Regions from separate parts of the Paenibacillus sp. FSL L8-0638 genome, predicted to be linked through region 3. Evidence: a T-box and tRNA genes for the amino acid it is inferred to sense, from the RefSeq annotation. Region 3 holds a T-box; the other regions hold tRNA genes.
The links. The T-box of region 3 lies ahead of leuS (leucine--tRNA ligase). A T-box ahead of a tRNA ligase gene usually reads a tRNA of that ligase, here a tRNA-Leu.

Region 1 (4,963 bases), 2.0 Mb from region 3:
CTTCTTCATCCGTTTCCACCGTGGACCCACTGTATAGCGTCTCGAACAGACGTTGTGCCTGCTCAATACATCCCTCGTGCAGTCCCTTTTCCTTCATGACCTTAAACAGCAAAGAAATATACAATGGTACGACTGGAATAGCCGAACTGGATTGTGTAACCAAAGCTTTATTCACAGAAACGTAGGCTTTTCCATGATAACGTTCCAGTTGCTTTGTTAGAGTATGTGCTGTAGCTTCCAAATCATTTTTAGCTTGGCCAATGGTTCCTTTACGATAGATAGCCTCCGTAATTTCGGGACCAATATACGAGTAAGCCAGTGTGGTTACCCCTTCAGCCAGCAGATCAGCTTCTTCCAACGCTTTTAGCCACAAGGACCAATCTTCGCCACCCATTACCGTGATGGTGTTCTCAATTTCCTCCTGCGTAGCCGGTTCCAGCGTAATTTCTGATACGACACCTGTATTCGTATTCACTGTTTTATTAGAAAAAGACTGTCCGATAGGCTTGAGAACGGAATTAAAAGTTTCACCCGTATCGGGATGTGTCCGTCGCGGTGAAGCGACACTATACACAATCAGGTCTACCTTGCCCAGCTTTTCCTTTACCAGCTTCAATGTCTCCTGCTTAATTTCATGAGAAAAAGCATCTCCATTAATGCTTTCTGCTATGTAGCCAGCTGCTCTGGCCGCTCTTTCAAAGGCTACTGTATTATACCAGCCTGCTGAAGCCGTGCGCCCCTCTGATGCGGGACGTTCATAGGATACCCCTACGGTATCCGCTCCCAGCCCAAAGCTCGCAGCAATACGAGAAGCCAGCCCATATCCAGTAGATGCTCCGATCACAAGTACCTTTTTAGCTCCTTGTATTGATGTACTGTCTTTGATGTAGTTGATCTGACGATTAACATGAGCCGCACATCCTGCAGGATGTGCAGTCGTACATATGAAACCACGAATTTTCGGTTTAATAATCATTGTAAATGGTCCCCCTACTTTGGCATTCATTTAATATGGATGGAATGGTTGTCCAGTCATTACTATATAGCAAATCAGCTTGCGGCTCAACATATAACATAGCACTTGAAGGCAGCCGAAGAAAACCGCCGCAAACATCGTAGTCTATAACGCTTTTTTACTCCACTATTCATTTTGAATCATATTCTAACAACATCACATCTTCTCCTTGCTGTTGTCTTATTTTGATATTAGCTCTTCCCCAAGAACACATTAAGTCAATAATTTCATTTGCTGTAATTCCATATTCCGTTATATAATACTCCACTTTTGGAGGCATTTGATTATACACATGTCTACCTATGATACCATCCTTTTCAAGTTCACGAAGTTGCTGTATAAGAACCTTTTGAGAAATGCCCGGAATACTACGCTGTAATTCACTCGTCCTTTTTTTACCAGACATTAATAAACATATGATTAATGATTTCCATTTACCTCCGATGATCTCAAGTGTTGCTTCTATGCCTAAATTATATTGTTTCATAGTACCACCTTTTCAACGCTAAAAATAACAAAGTTTATCTAATCTATAATTGCATATCATCACTCTAAGTCCAATGCACACTTTCAAGTAACTATCTTACTTTATTGTGTGTATTTACTTTTTTTAAAGCATACAGAATAATAATAGAGCATCTACAAAGGCAAATATGTTACGTAAGAAAGGTGATTTATGATGAAGACTCTCGTGATTTTAGCACATCCGAATATTGAAGATTCCAGAGTAAATCAAAGATGGAAACAAGAATTACTTCAGTATACCAATAAAATTACAATTCATGAGATTTATAAAGAGTATCCAAACTGGAGCATTGATGTTTTGAGAGAGCAAAAGTTACTTGAAACACATAGTAATATCATATTTCAATTCCCTTTATATTGGTATAGTTACCCACCTTTATTAAAAAAGTGGTTTGATGATGTTTTTACTCACGGATGGGCTTATGGTTCACAAGGTGATAAGTTAAAAGGAAAGAAGCTAGGGATAGCCATGTCCATCGGCGATAAAAAAGAAAATTACTTACCTACTGGTTCCGTTTCTTTCACTGTTGATGAAGTTATAGCACCTTTTAAAGCAAGCGCAGTACATGTTGGCGCCATAACATTACCCTATTTCGCTGTCTTTGGAGCCTCGTTTCAAGCAAGCGACGAAGACATTAATCAGAGTGCAAAGGATTATATCAAATATATATTTCAGTATAAATAAAATAGTTATAATAGTACACGCATCTTAACCATATAAAAACAGGCTCTTGGTGGCATCCAGCCAATCCAAGAACCTGTAAATGTTAGGCATGATGCGGTCGAGAGGACTCGAACCTCCACGGGGGGTTAGCCCACACGGACCTGAACCGTGCGCGTCTGCCAATTCCGCCACGACCGCATATTATGTATTCACACCGATGTTTTTCAATCACGGTAATTTAGATTATATCTTCCATAGAACATAAAATCAAGCTATTTTTATCTTATATTTTCTATGAATCATTCCCGTAAATATAAGAAAATCACTGGATATCACAAACCAGATATGGTAAAATGGGTTCATCAGGAAAGGAGGTGCGTCAACATCAATAATCACATGTTGAACGTATCCCTTACCCGGTCCGTTATTCTCTAATTTACAGAGTTAACGGAGGCGCGGGATACGGATCAAAGCTTTAATTAAGCGCCACGGGTAAAAAGACCGTCCTCGGACGGTCTTTTTTATTTCAACATCATCTATAAGATTACATACTGTACTGTGAAGAGGTGACACGATGTCGATTAGACCCGCAAATGTGGAAGAGCTCAACAAGTTGGCAGCCATCTGGCTAGATGCTTCCATAGAAGCCCATCATTTTATTGCTCCGCAGTATTGGACATCCCAAGTTACCGAGATGGAAAACAGGTACCTTCCTCTCGCTCAAAACTACGTTATCATACAAGATGATCATAGCATTGGCGGCTTCGTTTCCATGTTGGATGGATACTTGGCGGCTCTGTTTATACGTGTTGATTCTCAAAGAAAGGGCTATGGCAAGCTACTATTAGATTGGGTGAAGAAGCAGCATGACGAAATTCAATTAAAGGTGTATCAGTCAAACACGAAAGCATTTAACTTTTATACTAAAAATGGATTTACCGTTCAAGCAGAATCTGTGGATGCCGAAACTGACGAGAAAGAATTTGTAATGGTATGGACAAAACATGAACGATAATGAAGTACCTTTAGCTATATAGTCTTCTTATTTAACCCATAGACCTCGGTATATAAAATCTCTTTACACGGAGCAAAATCCTGTTCAGCCAACGCACCTGGATAGCTCATAATTTGAAGCCGCAGATCAGCCTGTCCTTTTCTTAAAGGGGGCTGTACATAGTCAAAATGGTTCAGATGAAACCCCAAACGTTCATAAAAACCAATTCTTCTCTGAGTCCATTCATCCACTGGTGGCTCAACTTCCAGCACTACCGGTTTACCGGACTGTAAAATAAACTTGCTCATAAGCTCTTTACCTAACCCGCCACCCCGTATAGCCGAATCTACGGCAATATGCTCTACAAACCGAAAATCTGTAAACTCCCAGCCCGCCAAAAAAGCTATTGTTTGCCCTTGTTCGTCTTTTTTGGTAAGTAAACGATAACACGGATGATGAAGAAGAGCCCTCTGTGACTCGAATGTCCTGCATTCCGTTTCAGGAAAAGAAGCCTCCATAATCGCATATACTTGAGAGAATTCAAGTTCATTCATTTATACTTTCAACTCCTCTAACGTTAACTTGTTGGTCTACTAATGTTATTTACATTACGGCCCTAACCCTTTAGACCTTGTTTAATTCCATAAGCGTCAGCAATATGTGTTCCAACAGCTCTGGAATGTCTTCCATCTGATCTTCGTTAATTTGTCTGGAAAATCGGAGTTCAATCCTGTTTTGGTATGTAGATGTCTTCTCTCCGTAAATCTGACTTAACATCTGTACTGGGCGAAGATCGGGCTTCCAAATTTCAGTCAGTATACTTTCAATTTGGCTGCATTGTGTGTCAATCTCTCGAATCTTCATATGAAAATACAACAACAAGCTACACCCCGGAGTTTGATCTTCTATTTCCAGAATTTCTGCAGCCAGGTTGTTTAAATCCATCTTTAGTCGAAGCTCTGCCGTCACACCCGGCTGTTCTCTCAGACTGAATTGGACAGCAAATTCACGTGACATCACGGACATTTCCAATCTGTCGATCCGCTGAGTAATGTCAATACGTGAATCCAAATTATCCAGATCATAAACTGCATTTTCCATGGCTACTTTTAAATTATCAAAAACGGTTGGGTCGAACATGTGTAATTCACCTCTGCCTATCGCTACAATTTATTTCCCAAATCATGTCCAAATTTGTTCCTAATCCAATGAGTATACCATATATATTTTCCTCCAAGAAATGTGACCTTTAAACGGAACTCCTGGGACAAACTTGTGAACATGCAAAATGCAATTCTGTAACAAAATATTCTATTATATTTATTTTATTGATAAATATTCCTTTTTATTATTCCAATTTGCTGGTGATTGATATACAATTAACTCAGAAATAATTACTAATATATTCATATAATTGAATATAAATCCCAAAAAAAGAGAGGACTCTTATTCATGAAAAAAATGTTGTTGGCTTCATTAGGTTTTGCACTTATGCTAAGTACTTCTGCTGGTGTCGCATTAGCGGAAGAAGCAAATTCCGTACCAGCCGCCAAGGAATCAACTCTTGCCTCTTCACTTACAGGTAATGAACAGGAGCCAAATGATGATTTTGACCAAGCTAACGAATTTTTAATAGGTGATGCTTTCATTGGAACCCTCGGTAAAGAGGGGGTGCCCGGAGTCTGGGAAGCCTACGATGTATATAGATTTAAGGCTTTTGAATCACAAGAAGTTCATTTTACAATTCAGGGAGACATATATCCTG
Region 2 (4,963 bases), 2.0 Mb from region 3:
GTAATGGAAGTATTAAAGGAACGAATTATAAATGAAGGCGTGATTGCATCAGATCAGGTACTGAAGCTGGATGGTTTGCTTAATCACCAAGTTGATCCAGAATTGACAATGGCAATGGGACGAGAGTTCGCAGCACGTTTCCGGGAAGAGAAGATTACCAGAGTAGTGACCGTGGAGTCCTCAGGTATTGCCATCGGGTTTGCGACAGCTTTGGAATTGGGTGTCCCGTTGGTATTCGCTCGTCGTAAAAAGACCCTACTAGCTGATCCAGACGCGCTGTGTGAACGCGTACCTTCGTTTACTAAAGGTATTGTTACGGATATTATGCTGTCTCGTCAATTTATTCACGAAGATGATCGTGTTCTTTTCATTGATGATATTATCGCTAATGGTGATGCGGCGCGAGGCATGGTTAAAATCATTCAACGCTCCGGAGCTGAGTTGGTTGGATTCGGTGTCGCGGTGGAAAAAAGCTTTCAGGCCGGAGCGAGAACCATCCGTGAGCAGGGTATTCGTGTAGAGTCATTGGTCAAAATTTCGTCGTTAGCGGACGGTAAGATTGAGTTTGCTGAATAGTAACAATTCAAAACTCCTGTTCCTTATTTCTAATAATAACCTTTGCATGAGCTTCAATTTCGCTTATAATATAGTTAAGGTTTTGGAGAGGAGGCAGCAACATGGGGAAAGAACAATTAACCGAACAGTTTTTTCTGGAAAAACTGGCAGCGGCTAAAGTACACTTTGAGCGTGCCTTGGATTGTAAGCATACGGAATTTGACGATTTGTATCCCTATATGATTGAACATCCTCAGTTTTTTTGGTATAAACGCTATGTGGCCTGGTCTGAGTTGTTGACGTTGGTTAACCTATGCGAAGAATTGTCCTTCTCTTGGAAAGAAGAATTTACTGCTCACCAAGTGGAGTATGTAGATCAGCGAGTGTTGTCTGCACAAGTGCTGGACTTCTGGTACGAGAAGAACGATACAAAAGAACATGATCACAGTGTAAATCAGTCGGGATAATTTGTCGCTCTGTTGGCAATCCATATAAGTAGTAAGTGAGAAGAGACCTAAATGATTCATTTAGGTCTCTTTTTAAACTTTTTCATGCATAGAATCATGGTCGCTGTGTTATTAAAAAAGTGTATAAGGAGGGGACAAGGATGATTATGGACGAAGAATTGGATGCTTATCGACTCTCCGGTGAAAAGGTGCGTGTCGTACGCGATGGATTGGAGACCAACGATGTTGTTGGCATTGTACTGGCATGGGATGATGAACAGGTGCTTATTCGCCGCCAGAATCGACGTGTGGTCAAATTGGATCGCAGCTATACATATCAGCCGTTCAGCGAGCCACGTCACAATTCGATAGATCTGGATTAGGAATGGGTTCCAAATGGGTGTTGGATAAAAATAACTGGGTGATTCATTAGGCATACAGAAACTCTAAATCGGACACAGTAATGAAGGAAAATCCAACAGAGAGGACGTGCTGTGTCAATGACGGTTATGGACGAAAAAGTACATGCATATAAGGATCAAATCAGCCATTTGGAAGATCAGTTGCCCGAGGTAGTTCATGCATATCATCGCTTTACCGGAGAGTGCTTTCAAGCCGGCAGCTTAGATGAGAAAACCAAGCAACTGATTGCACTAGGCATTGGCTTATTTGCCAACAATGAAGTATGCACGTTTTATCACGTAGACGAGGCGCGGTCCAAAGGAGCTAGTGATCAGGAAATTATGGAGACCATTGCTGTAGCCGCAGCGGTAGGTGGAGGACATGCTCTAAGTCAAGGGGTTACGCGTGTACAGAAGGCGTTGCAATAAAGCGAATCATTAATAGATATGCTTATGCTTCATCTTAGCGGTTATAGATCGATCTGGATATATGATGGATATGGAAAGGAGCTTCCGAGCACAGTTGGTGTCTGCGGAAGCTTTTTTTTTTGCGTGTTTATTGTGCGGGGATTATGCTCTTCTGCTTGCGGCAACAGCAGCGGGGCGAGACGTTTTACGCTTATAGGCCAAAGAGGATGTAACCAAACTTCGATCAACGATGCGTAGGGGGTTGGAAGTTGAATTGTTTGGTAATTCGGCGCGATGTTTCTCTAGTAAAGGAAGGGCAGCTGTATGGGGCATAGAGGTTGAGAGCCCCAGATATGCTCGCATCCGCTCATACATTTCTTTGCGGAATGCTGGCATTGCCATACTGAACTGCTCTTTATTGCCTTTACTTATATAGGTGGCGTGAACGCCGGAGGGGTTTTGTTGTATGTCCAGAACATGAATGTGATATTTATTAAATTCATGTTTTACTTCAGACAGTAGGATTCCGGTACGATCTACACCTGCGTTAACCATTTCGACATAAAGATCAGGGGTTTTCAGCATACCGCTTTCTTCAAGAATTAGGCTGTCCCGCTCAAATACTTTTTGAATAAAGGTAAGGAGCAGATAACTTTTCACAAGAGACCATTCATGCTGAGTAGTATCCAAAGAGGTCATTACCATTCACCGCCTTAGGAAAATGTGATGATAATTCATAAACAATTGAAGAAAAGGAACGTTTATTCCTGAGAACTTATGTTCTTATTTTAGTTTATTATTCCTTTTTTATCAAGAGGAAATTAACGAATATAAAAGGTTTGACATCTTGATATGTGCATGGTATGATCTATCTTGTCGCTAAGAAAGATTGATCTTTCGAGGATAAACGATAATTTATATGCGGTCGTGGCGGAATTGGCAGACGCGCACGGTTCAGGTCCGTGTGGGCTAACCCCCCGTGGAGGTTCGAGTCCTCTCGACCGCATCCATTAGAAAAGGTCTATAGAATTGCTCTCGTAGCAGTTTTAGAGACCTTTTTCTTATATTTCTGGGGATTTGCTCATAGTTTAAGCTGAACACGTTTCTTGTCTTCACGCAAACTATGGATTTCCAGATATGATAGAAAATTTTATGATGAAGTTATTGAAAGGTTGGATGTAAGATGGAGAAAGCAACTTTTGCAGGTGGGTGCTTCTGGTGTATGGTGACTCCGTTTGAAGAGCAGCCGGGCATTCATGGCATTGTGTCAGGATACACTGGAGGAACGATTCCCAATCCCACCTATGAGCAGGTTAAAACAGGAACTACAGGTCACTACGAGGTGGTGCAGATTACGTTTGAGCCTGAGCTGTTTCCTTATGAAAAGCTGCTCGAATTATATTGGCCACAAACAGACCCTACCGACGGGGAAGGTCAATTTCAGGACCGGGGCACACAGTATAAACCCGCAATTTTTTATCATACAGAGCAGCAACGTGAGCTTGCGCAACAGTCCAAGGAGCAGTTGGCACAAAGTGGACGCTTTGATAAGCCAATTGCAACGGAGATCCTTCCGGCTTCGATTTTTTATCCAGCAGAGGTTTATCATCAGGATTACCACAAGAAAAACGTGAAGCACTATAAGGAAGATCGGGCTCAATCGGGCCGTGATGAATTTATTGATAAGAACTGGTAAGCGGCTTTAACATACGTTTTTACGCACGATAAGGCAGATTAAGGAGTATTCCATGGTCTGCCTTATACATATTTAGACGAGGTTACTCACACAATGAAGGGACAGAGAAGGAGGCTGACCCGCAATGAGTACACGACGGAAGCTGCACATGAGAAATATAATAAAAAAGGCTTTAAAGGAATCTCGCGGTCGGAAAGAGCCAGCTTATGTACCTGTATTCCATTCAAGCTCCAAAATGCGAAGAACCGTAGTACTCTGTATTTCGGTATGCATGTTATTCATGGTCTGTAGTACTGGTGTTGCAGAAGCAATAGACAAACAGGACGAGTCGCAAAGGATGGTTGCTGTCATTATTGACGATCTGGGAAACAATATGAAAGGGACTGAGCGAATTTTAAATTTACCCGTTAAGATTACCGTTGCTGTGATGCCTTTCCTGCCTACTACCAAGCAGGACGCTATGGAAGCGCATAAGCGTGGTCATGACGTCATCGTTCATCTTCCAATGGAGCCAAAACAGGGAAAGCCCGAATGGCTTGGACCCGGAGCAATTAAGGCTAATATGACGGATGATGAAGTACGCGCTAAGGTGACAGCAGCCATTAAGGATGTTCCTTATGCGATAGGGATGAACAACCACATGGGTTCCAAAATTACTTCAGATAAGCGCATTATGTCCATAGTTCTTGATGTTTGTAAGGAGCATGGACTATTTTTTGTCGATAGCCGTACTAACTATTGGTCAGTGGTGCCTGAGCTTGCCGCTAAAAAGGGAATGCCACCGGTACGCAATGATGTTTTTCTGGATGATGTCCATACCCTCTCCCATGTGAATCGGCAACTTACAAAAGTGTTTGAATGGCTGGATGAGCACAACACCTGCGTAACGATTGGGCATGTCGGCGTGTCGGGCATATACACATCCTCCGCTCTTCATTCGTCGGTTCCCAAGCTAAAGGAGCAGGCCAAATTTGTGGGTATTAGCGATTTGGTGCGAGCTGTATGGGGATGGACGGGAGACCCAGCCACCAACACTACCAGGCCGTCAGATGCGCAATAATGCCTTCGGCAATAGCTCCTGCAATGCTTTTTTGACCACGATCCTCAGAAAGCATAGCTCTGTCCTGTTCGTTACTTATAAATCCGGTTTCCACAATGACAGCAGGGTGCTGGATTTTATTCAAAAGATAAAAGGGTTTTCCGTACACTGTTTTTCTATTCATGCAAAATAAGCGGTTTAATGAATGCTGAATCCGTTCAGCTAACAGATAGCTGCTGCCTTCATCCTGATACAGCACAATGGGTCCCCGTTTTTCGGCACGTTTGGTCCAATTGACATGCAGGCTTACAACCAAAGCGGTGGGCAGTTGTTCTGTTAGGCTTTTACGTTGGGCGAGGTCTTTAAGATGCCGGGATTTGGACTGTAGCCAACGGTTGTCGTCACTCAGTGCGTAATC
Region 3 (4,963 bases):
AAGAATCTTATACTCGGATCACGTCGGATTTTTCGAGTTGTGGTCCTGCTTTCTTGGCCTTTTTTATGGACCAGTGGATTCAAGCCGCAGTTCAAGCTACAGGTATGGACCGCACGGAGCTATGCGCTCTGGCCGGTGAAATGATCATCGGCACTGGAAAGCTGCTCACGGAAGGCGGGATGACACCAGCCGAGTTACAGGCCAGAGTAGCGGTTCCCGGAGGTATTACCGCCGAAGCTCTCGCACTGTTGGACATCAGCCTGCATAGTGTCTTTCCCGAGCTGATACAGGTAACGCACAACAAATATGAAGAGGACATGCAAAAGATAGATGTCTCCTTCGGCTTAAAGCCAATTAACCGGCAACAATATTAACCAGCTTACCTGGAACAGCAATTACCTTGCGGATCGTTTTGCCGGCCAGTGCCTGCTGAACATTGTCCAACGCCACAGCGAATGCTTCCATCGCTTTAGCATCAAGATCCTTGGCAATCGTTGCACGCTGCACAATTTTACCATTCACTTGCACAACAATTTCCACTTCGGCGTCCACCGTCCATGCTTCATCATAAGCAGGCCAAGCCGCGTAGGTAATGCTATCATTGTGCCCCAGCAGCTGCCACAATTCCTCGGCCAGATGGGGTGCAAGCGGCGACAGCATCTGCACGAAGTTTTCCATTGCTGCACGCGGCAGAAGGTCTGCTTTATATGCATCGTTGGTGAAGATCATCAGCTGGCTGATCGCTGTATTGAAGCGCAGTGCATCCAGATCTTCGGTTACTTTTTTCAGCGTTTTATGCCAAGTACGATTGAACTCATCGCTACCGCCGTCATTTGTAATTTTATCGTTCAGGCTACCATCCTCGGAAACAAACAGGCGCCATACGCGGGACAGAAAACGATGTGCTCCCTCTACCCCATTCTCATTCCATGGCTTGGTCGCTTCCAGCGGCCCCATAAACATCTCATAAATACGCAGCGTATCGGCGCCAAACGTATTGACAATATCATCAGGATTAATGACATTACCGCGTGATTTACTCATTTTTTCATTGTTGTTGCCCAAAATCATACCCTGGTTGACCAGCTTATAAAAAGGCTCTTTCGTTTCCACTACGCCGATATCATACAATACCTTATGCCAGAAACGGGCATACAGCAAGTGAAGAACCGCATGTTCAGCTCCGCCAATATACAAATCAACAGGCATCCATTCACGTTGTTTCTCTTTGGATACAAGCTCTTTGTCATTTTTCGGATCAATAAAGCGCAGGTAATACCAGCAACTTCCTGCCCATTGCGGCATTGTATTCGTCTCGCGACGTGCTTTCATACCTGTCTCAGGATCAATGGTTTCCACCCAATCTGTTGCGTTCGCCAGCGGGGATTCACCTGTACCTGAAGGCTTAATATTGTCCATCTCCGGCAGTACGAGCGGAAGTTGGTCCTCAGGAACCGTTTTGATCGTTCCATCCTCCAGATGAATTACCGGAATCGGCTCGCCCCAATAGCGTTGACGGCTGAACAGCCAGTCACGCAGGCGGTAAGTGACTTTGCCGTGTCCTTTGCCCTCGGCTTCCAGCCATTCAATCATCTTCGGAATCGCTTCCTCGTTGGTAAGTCCATTCAGCGGGCCTGAATTCACGTGCGGTCCATCCTCAGTATATGGCTCATTAGCCACATCTCCACCTTGGACAACCTCAATGATATTCAATCCGAATTGCTTGGCAAATTCCCAGTCACGCGTATCGTGAGCAGGTACAGCCATAATCGCTCCAGTTCCGTAGCCTGCCAGTACATAGTCAGCAATCCAGATCGGCAGCTTTTCGCCGTTCACTGGGTTCACTGCATAAGCTCCTGTGAATACGCCTGTTTTATCCTTGGCCAGATCCGTACGCTCCAGATCGCTTTTACGAGCAGCTTGTTCACGGTACTGTTGTACAGCATCCTTTTGCTCAGGCGTAGTGATAATATCCACCAATTCCTGCTCTGGTGCCAGCACACAGTAGCTTGCGCCGAACAGTGTATCTGGGCGAGTTGTAAATACTGTGAGTTGCTCGTCATAGCCTTCAATTGGAAAACGAACCTCTGCCCCGGTAGACTTACCGATCCAGTTCCGTTGCATATCCTTAATACTCTCAGACCAATCCAGTTCCTCCAGATCATCCAGCAGACGATCCGCGTATTCCGTAATTTTCAGCATCCATTGACGCATTGGTTTACGGACGACCGGATGACCGCCACGCTCACTCTTACCGTCAATAACTTCTTCATTCGCCAGCACCGTTCCCAGCGCTGGGCACCAGTTCACAGGTACTTCAGCTACATATGCAAGGCCGCGCTTGTACAGCTGGATGAAGATCCATTGTGTCCATTTGTAATAATCAGGATCCGTCGTGCTGATTTCACGATCCCAGTCGTAGGAGAAGCCGAGCGATTTGATTTGACGGCGGAAGTTATTTACGTTTTTCACCGTAATTTCGCGTGGATGCTCCCCTGTATCCAGCGCATGCTGCTCCGCAGGCAGACCGAAGGCGTCCCAACCCATCGGATGCAGTACGTTGTAGCCGCGCATTCTTTTATAACGTGAAACAATATCCGTAGCTGTGTAGCCCTCTGGGTGGCCTACATGCAGACCGGCTCCAGATGGGTACGGAAACATATCCAAAGCATAAAACTTCGGTTTGCCCGGTTCTTCCCCGGTGCGGAACGTCTTGTTCTCATCCCAATATTTCTGCCATTTTGGTTCAATACTTTGCGGTTGATAGCCGTGCTTCGGCTGTGTGTCTGTCATTGTCTTTTCCTCCTCAAACGGTATGCAACAAAAAAACCTCTGCATCCCGTAGCGTGTCAGCGCTAGGGACGAGAGGTTATATTCCCGTGGTACCACCCTAGTTAGCAGAAAGCGTTCTTCGCGTTCTACTCCCTTTGCACCTGATAACGGAGGTGATCCGATGCGGGTTAATAACAGGATACAAGCACCAGTATAGGGCGTTCCTGCGTTGGACGCATATCTCCGAGGCGAGTTCACTTTGTGCTGTCAACCGGCTTGCACCACCCGCCGGCTCTCTACATGTCCAGACAAAGCTACTATTCCTCATCAGCGATTGTTTAACCGTTAATAATGGCACTATTATATTGAAAACCGCGAAAAAAGTCAAATAAGGACTACCTTTGGTGTTAAGAACCCTCTCCATACTAATTGTTCATGACACATGCATACGAATGTTTTATAATAATTCCGAGTTAAATCGCTTCAAATTGAGATGAGTTGAGATAAGAAAGGTGAGCTGAGAAATGGCACAGATTAAAATTTACGGAATAAAAGAGACTCTAAATCCAATCAAAAAGCAACTTTCAGAGGTGATTCATTCTGCTGTGATGGATGCGCTCAAATATCCTCCTGACAAGAGGTTTCATCGTTTTTTTCCTATGGATCAGGAAGATTTTATATATGCCGATGGTCGCTCTGGGGCGTACACCATTATTGAAATCAGTATCTTTGAAGGCAGAACGATAGAAGCTAAGAAGCAACTCATTAGCCTGTTATTCCAAAGAATTAACGATCTTTTGGGTATTTCTCCACAGGATCTTGAGATTACTATATTTGAAACACCCAAACAGAACTGGGGCATTCGGGGTGTACCGGGTGATGAGCTTCAGTTGAACTATAAAGTGAATATATAAGTGCAAAAAGACGCCCTTCATGTCATCATGAAAAGCGTCTTTTTTTTCCCATATTCGTTCAATGAATCTTTGCTATTTTACAGCAACATAAAACAGTCTCGCCGCGTCATCTTCTGCTTCTACCCATTCAAAATCCGCATATACCTTCACATCGCGAAAACCCGCTTTGGACAATTCTGCCTTCATCCAGTCTGGGTCATAGGCACGTTGTACATGTATTTCCTCGAAACGCTGGTATAGATCGCGTCCTTCATGTTCTGCTTTCGCAAAGATACTAAGATGATGCTCAATTTCACAACGGGGAGTGTCCAACGCACATGTCCAGATATATGAGATAGAGCGTTCGTCCAGTACGAAAGGCTGCTCTTCATCATAACGTAAAAACGTCTGGGGATGATGCACATCGAACAAAAAGGTTCCGCCAGGCTTCAGACCAGCATGCGTTCTGCGAAAAGTAGAAATGATATCTTCTTCCTCCAACAAGTAATTCAGACAATCGCAAAAAGAAATTACAGAATCCACAGGCTCGGGTAAAATCCATTCTCTCATATCCTGCTGTATCCAGCGAACGCTTCCCTCACGAAACAATCGCTGTCCCTGTGGAGTAGTTTCCATTTTGCGACGGGCTACTGCCAGCATGTCAGAGGATAAGTCGATTCCAGCCACTTCGAACCCAGAGTTAACCAGGGGAATCGTAATTGAACCCGTTCCGCAGCCCAGCTCGGCCACCGTATGCGGCATCCCGTACTGATCCCAAGCCTGCCGTGCAAAGCGCAACCAGTCCGGGTACGGCATGTCCTGCATCAGCTCATCATACACATAGGCAAACTTCCGGTAAGAAGCCATTTTTCATTCCCCATTCCCGTCCTTCGGTTTCGGCATTTTCTCCACCAGGTAGGTCCAGTTTTCCTTTTGTGTAACCATTCCTTCCTTCATCAGCTTGCCCATCGCACGCTTGAAGGCGGATTTACTAATACCAAACCGTTGCTTGATAATATCGGGTGGTGTTGCATCGGAGTAAGGCATGCCGCCGCCCGGACGCTCTTTCAGAAAAGCAATCAATCGATCCGCATCCTCATCACGGCCCACTTCCTTGCGTGGCGACATCGCCAGATTGACCCGACCGTCTTCGCGAACAAGCGTGACCCGTACCTTAACCTCTTCGCCCAAGCGAAGCATCCGGTTGCGTTCCGAGGAGTGAATCATCCCAATCGCGCCAAAACCAAGCACCCCTCCGTCTACCAGAACGAATGTGCCCATTTGAAGCGGCTTGTACA
Region 4 (4,963 bases), 2.5 Mb from region 3:
AAAAACCGGAAGCAGCCGAAGTGAACATCATCATCGTGACGAACGCCATCTGTGTCAGATACGTAAGCCCGCTTTCTCCGCTATAATGTTGGAGATTCGTATTCGTCATAAAGCTGATTACCGTATTAAAAGCTAGTGATGCTTCCATATTACTGTTTCCAGTCGGATTACCGGGAAGCATTCCCTGTAAACGCAACAGCAAGTAGCTGATTGCCACAAGCACGGCGTTCGTAGCAATGAAACTCATAACATACGTAGTCCAACGCATGCTCTCTACTTTCTTCAAGCCTACTACCTTATAAATCAGCTTTTCTGTTCTGCCAAAAATCCGATCCGTCCGATTCGGTTCATTCGAGAATACATGATACATATATGTACCCATTGGCTTAACCAAGAGCAGCAATATAACGATCACAATTCCAATTTGAAGCAGCTCCATCCTCTATTCCTCCTTCAAAATGCTCCTGCGTTTGGAACAACAGACCCGATTCAGACCATCTATGAAGTGCACACGTTTGCGAAAACCTGCTACCAATGATGCTTTAATGTTCAGATCTGTTGTTCCCGCCCGCTCTATCCCTACAAGTGACTAGAACTTTTCAGGGTTCAGGAGTGCGTAGATTAAATACATAAACACAATAGCCGTAAGCCCGAGTATAACGATCATCCTCTTCGTCCTCCTTTAGAGGTCTGCGCATCACACCAGCGTACAAACAGCAGTATCACTCCATAACTCACAGCCATGACGAGCAGCATGTATATATCCATCATGTTTATACCCTCCGTATCGATCCTCAGATCGCCATTCTTATTCCATCATAAAATCATAAAACAACTATGTCATAAGTGCTTATCCGTTCAGCAGAAAACCCACCTCTCCGTTCAATGTGTAGATCACATGGTCCGCTCCCAATCCCCGATAAATTCCTTGTGGATTACAGCCGTGTGTAATAACATAGATCGATTCCGATGTTAGTGGTCGACATATTTGCAGGAAACGGCAAGTCAGATTCAAGCTGTTCTCGAACAAATACACACTACCAATTTCTTTTTTTGGAAAATTCCATTTTCCCGCTTGCATGGTATTGATGCGGACAATGTGCTCCACACCCATTTTTTTGAGCTGTCGTTCCTCCTGGGCGCTATTCGTGAGAACTGCAAACGCCAATTTTTTGAAAATAAGCAATTTCACAAAACTTCTGCCCGCTTCATTCGGTGCAGTGACAATAATTAACCGACCTTCCATCAGTAGCTCCTCTCCCGGTATAAAAAGACAACAAAAAGAAGCCGAAGGAAAAAGGCTTTCCTCCGGCTTCTGACATATCCATGATAAAATAAACCATGGCTGCACACGGCGGTTTGTTGCCTCTCCCTGTACGCTTACGAGGTTAGCTGTCGGATTCGGACGTGAGAGTCGCCCTATTTCTGGCACTTGACCGGAAAATTCACCCCATGAGACACACGGCTTCCGAAGCCGTACAGTCTCGATTGGTTCCCCCGCTTTTGCAACTGCAAAATTCAGCGCTATAGACATTTCGTTGTTGCTTCATTCAAATTAATTTGAAATTACGTCTTGAATCATACACCCGCGCATGGAAGACTGTAAAGCTCAACTGCAGGGTTATAAATCGGGCTTTAGAGCATAGAAGATTAATAATAACGCTTACAATGCAACTATGCTTCTCACAGCTCCTTTAATCTCTGTTTTTCATCCCTTTTTGAAAATGACAAGCATGTCAATATTGGCGTAGGGTAAAGCGTTATTGGCCTTTTTTGTAAAAAGAGAAGAAAATACGCTATATGTACCAGCTAAACACCGATTGAACCCGCTTTTATAAGAAGAAACACCTTAATTCGCTCCATTTGCGGTGCGATTTACTGTTTTGAGCAAAATACGATTTTACAGCGCCTGAAGGCTTTATGCAGCTTTTCCAGGCTTGCAACCCTTCTTTAAATTGTCTAAAATTTAATTGCTGAATATTGAATGAGGAGAGATGCTATGACCGTTTATGAATATGATGCGCAAACCCTGCAAGGGAAACAAATTCCGTTATCCACATTTGAAGGGAACGTTCTGCTTATCGTTAACACTGCCAGCAAATGTGGATTAACCCCCCAATACAAAGCGCTACAAGAGCTATATGACCAGTATCATGAACAGGGGCTCGAAATTTTGGGATTTCCCAGTAACCAGTTTGCCAAACAAGAGCCAGGTTCCAGTGAGGAGATTTCCGAGTTTTGCCAGATCAATTATGGTGTCACCTTTCCGATGTTCGCCAAGACAGATGTCAATGGCGATCAAGCACACCCCTTATTTCGCTACCTGACCCAAACAGCTCCGGGGGTATTAGGGTCCAAAGCGATCAAATGGAATTTTACTAAATTCTTAATTACAAGAGAAGGTAACGTATTTAAGCGCTATGCACCGCAAACCACTCCAGATAAGCTGGCGGGAGATATAGAGAAGCTTTTGCAGCAAAACTGACATTCTTCATTATCACAGTTAATAAACGACCTGTTGCAACCGTGGCTTCCGTGACTAAAGAATATAACGAGAAATGCTTAACAAAAAAAGCATCCCTTCACGTAAATCGTGTCAGGATGCTTTTTAACTGGGTCTTGCATATAATGCGGTCGAGAGGACTCGAACCTCCACGGGCGTACGCCCACTACCCCCTCAAGATAGCGTGTCTGCCATTCCACCACGACCGCAAATTATAATGTATTGAGGCAACAGATTTATTATACTCTCTCATCAACTATTTGTAAACAAAAATATAATAATTATTTTAACTTACATATATGAGCGATAATAATACCGTCCTGCATAAAGATAACCGCTTGCTGAACTATGCATTAATGTTGCCCCCTTACGGATTATCAGAACCACCTAGCACTTAACTAAGTAATTAATTTGACGAAATAACGTATTTACGATTGTAAAAACACGTATAAAAGTGTATCATAGTTTCAGATGGTTAATTCTAACATGTTTACTGATGATTATTATAACACACCAATTATTCCGTAAGAATCCGTAAGGGGCGATTTCTTTTGAACAACAAAATGCCTGTCACCTCCTTCGGGTGGGCCATCAAACAACAGCTTGTCGAACTTCGACTGGATCAGAAAACATTTTGTGAGACACACAATATTCCGCCTTCACGCTTGTCCAATCTGATTCACGGCACCCGCAAAGCACAAAGGTACAGAAAACAAGTTGCTGCAATTCTGAACATCGACGATAACGATTATAAGGAGGCATCGCCACTCTAAATCCAACAAGCATTCCAGTTACATACAGGTCATTCCATATCACCAAGAAACCAAATAAACCCGTAAAGCGAACCCCTCCAGTTCGTTTACGGGTTTTCACCCAGACGATCTTTAGCCAAAAAATCATTCCGGCTTTGTTTTATCCTTCTCAATTTTTTGCTTACGATATTTCGCAAATTCAACATATTCTAAAATAAAATTTTGTTCTTCCGTCTCAAGATCTTCTGCCTGGCAATTCAGTGGCCCCATCACTCCAAAAAAATAAGCAGCCTTCTGCTCCTGAAGTACGCCTTCTCCTGGCTTAATCCCTTTCATTAACCAATCGAGCGATACATTAAAAAAGTCCGAAATCTGAATTAAATGGGTGGTACCCGGCGTTGTTTTACCCCTTCTCCAATCACCGAGATTCCCTGAACTGATTTTAAGTTTTTCACAAAATGCCTTCTTGGTCATTCCCCGATCTTTAATCAAAGCTTCAATGCGCTGATAAATAGTTTGATCTCCCAAAATGTTTCCCCTCCGAAACAGTAACTTTTTCTGAAATAATTTTCATTTTTCAGCCTTACTCATTAGTAATCCCCATCAAATCCTAAGCAACCATTACCCCATAGTAGAATTGCGCTGGTTTTTCTCTTTACGAAAGCGGGTAAATTCAATATACTCAAGTATAAAATTTCTTTCCGCCTCATTAAGCGGTTCCCCCTGGCAATTCAGTTGCCCTGAAGCGTCAAAAAAATAAGGGTCTTGCGACTCCTTTAGCACCTCACCCTGTACATCTCGACCCAGCATAATCCAATCCAGACTGGCATCAAAAAAAGAAGCGATTTCAATGAGTTTATTCGTGCCTGGCGTCGTTTTTCCTCTTTTCCAATCCCCGAAGTTCCCTGTACTAATGCCTAACTGCTGGCAGAACGCCTTTTTCGTCATTCCCCGTTCCTTGATGAGTTCCTCGATGCGATGGTAAATAGATTGCATAGAAGTTCCTTCCTCCCTAGCAGGCTCTCAAATAACGATATCATGTTCTCTGTTCCCATTTCAAAGATCACGTATGCTAAAATTACCGAATTATGTATGTTGGTTCCCATTATACCACAACACGCAACAAAAACCGCCTGTTTTCCGAAGAAAGGGCGGTTTTAAGCTGGTTCACTTACGCCAATCACGTAGCAGAGTTGTCGATTTTAAGTAAAATATGCTTCAATTCATTCAAAGTTTCACTCAGATGCAATAAATCTTCTTCTGGCAGATACACCAGTCTTTCTTGAATTTTATTGGAGAAGGTATGAAATACCTGTTCACAAAAAGCATCGCCTTCCTGTGTAATCGCTACATTCACGACTCTGCGATCCGAATCACACGACTGGCGGTCAGCCAACCCATGCTCCACCAGTTTGTCCAGAAGAGGAGTCATGTTCGGACGTGAGACATTAAGCTGTTTGGATAAATCAGATACCGTAGACGAACGTACTTCACGCAGGAGCATTAGCACCTGAAAGTTATTAGGCGACAAGTGTAATGGGAAATCGAGCGGACCGTAGGTGAAAAATTTCTTCTTCACAATCGGAAACAAGCCCAAAATATTTTCTGATATATTTCCTAACAGTTGAGTGTCCATATTTTTCACCGTCACTTCATAAGTTTATACTTATCATTCTATAACATTATGGCGTTATATTATACTATGGAA

Region 1: it encodes a tRNA-Leu, which carries the amino acid that the T-box ahead of leuS (leucine--tRNA ligase) is inferred to sense. The anticodon was not compared.
Region 2: it encodes a tRNA-Leu, which carries the amino acid that the T-box ahead of leuS (leucine--tRNA ligase) is inferred to sense. The anticodon was not compared.
Region 4: it encodes a tRNA-Leu, which carries the amino acid that the T-box ahead of leuS (leucine--tRNA ligase) is inferred to sense. The anticodon was not compared.

What each region holds. Positions count from the first base shown of each region.
Region 1 covers NZ_CP151960.1:1,870,521-1,875,483, reverse strand. The annotation lists gene fabV (enoyl-ACP reductase FabV) at 1-976, opposite strand, end outside; gene MKY35_RS08520 (helix-turn-helix domain-containing protein) at 1,146-1,502, opposite strand; gene MKY35_RS08515 (NAD(P)H-dependent oxidoreductase) at 1,695-2,225, shown strand; tRNA gene MKY35_RS08510 (tRNA-Leu) at 2,318-2,402, opposite strand; gene MKY35_RS08505 (N-acetyltransferase) at 2,779-3,219, shown strand; gene MKY35_RS08500 (GNAT family N-acetyltransferase) at 3,234-3,752, opposite strand; gene MKY35_RS08495 (hypothetical protein) at 3,823-4,338, opposite strand; gene MKY35_RS08490 (hypothetical protein) at 4,651-4,963, shown strand, end outside.
Region 2 covers NZ_CP151960.1:1,946,106-1,951,068, forward strand. The annotation lists gene MKY35_RS08895 (xanthine phosphoribosyltransferase) at 4-576, shown strand; gene MKY35_RS08900 (hypothetical protein) at 678-1,022, shown strand; gene MKY35_RS08905 (hypothetical protein) at 1,163-1,384, shown strand; gene MKY35_RS08910 (carboxymuconolactone decarboxylase family protein) at 1,502-1,831, shown strand; gene MKY35_RS08915 (hypothetical protein) at 1,973-2,509, opposite strand; tRNA gene MKY35_RS08920 (tRNA-Leu) at 2,732-2,816, shown strand; gene msrA (peptide-methionine (S)-S-oxide reductase MsrA) at 2,994-3,506, shown strand; gene MKY35_RS08930 (divergent polysaccharide deacetylase family protein) at 3,631-4,566, shown strand; gene MKY35_RS08935 (N-acetylmuramoyl-L-alanine amidase) at 4,541-4,963, opposite strand, start outside.
Region 3 covers NZ_CP151960.1:3,902,349-3,907,311, forward strand. The annotation lists gene comER (late competence protein ComER) at 1-374, shown strand, start outside; gene leuS (leucine--tRNA ligase) at 355-2,793, opposite strand; T-box leader at 2,855-3,112, opposite strand; gene MKY35_RS17375 (tautomerase family protein) at 3,297-3,686, shown strand; gene MKY35_RS17380 (class I SAM-dependent methyltransferase) at 3,759-4,532, opposite strand; gene MKY35_RS17385 (S1-like domain-containing RNA-binding protein) at 4,536-4,963, opposite strand, start outside.
Region 4 covers NZ_CP151960.1:1,441,635-1,446,597, reverse strand. The annotation lists gene kdpA (potassium-transporting ATPase subunit KdpA) at 1-439, opposite strand, end outside; gene MKY35_RS06530 (hypothetical protein) at 851-1,246, opposite strand; cyclic di-AMP (ydaO/yuaA leader) riboswitch at 1,362-1,534, opposite strand; gene MKY35_RS06525 (glutathione peroxidase) at 2,000-2,485, shown strand; tRNA gene MKY35_RS06520 (tRNA-Leu) at 2,630-2,712, opposite strand; gene MKY35_RS06515 (XRE family transcriptional regulator) at 3,055-3,276, shown strand; gene MKY35_RS06510 (helix-turn-helix transcriptional regulator) at 3,400-3,783, opposite strand; gene MKY35_RS06505 (helix-turn-helix transcriptional regulator) at 3,877-4,251, opposite strand; gene MKY35_RS06500 (MarR family transcriptional regulator) at 4,436-4,891, opposite strand.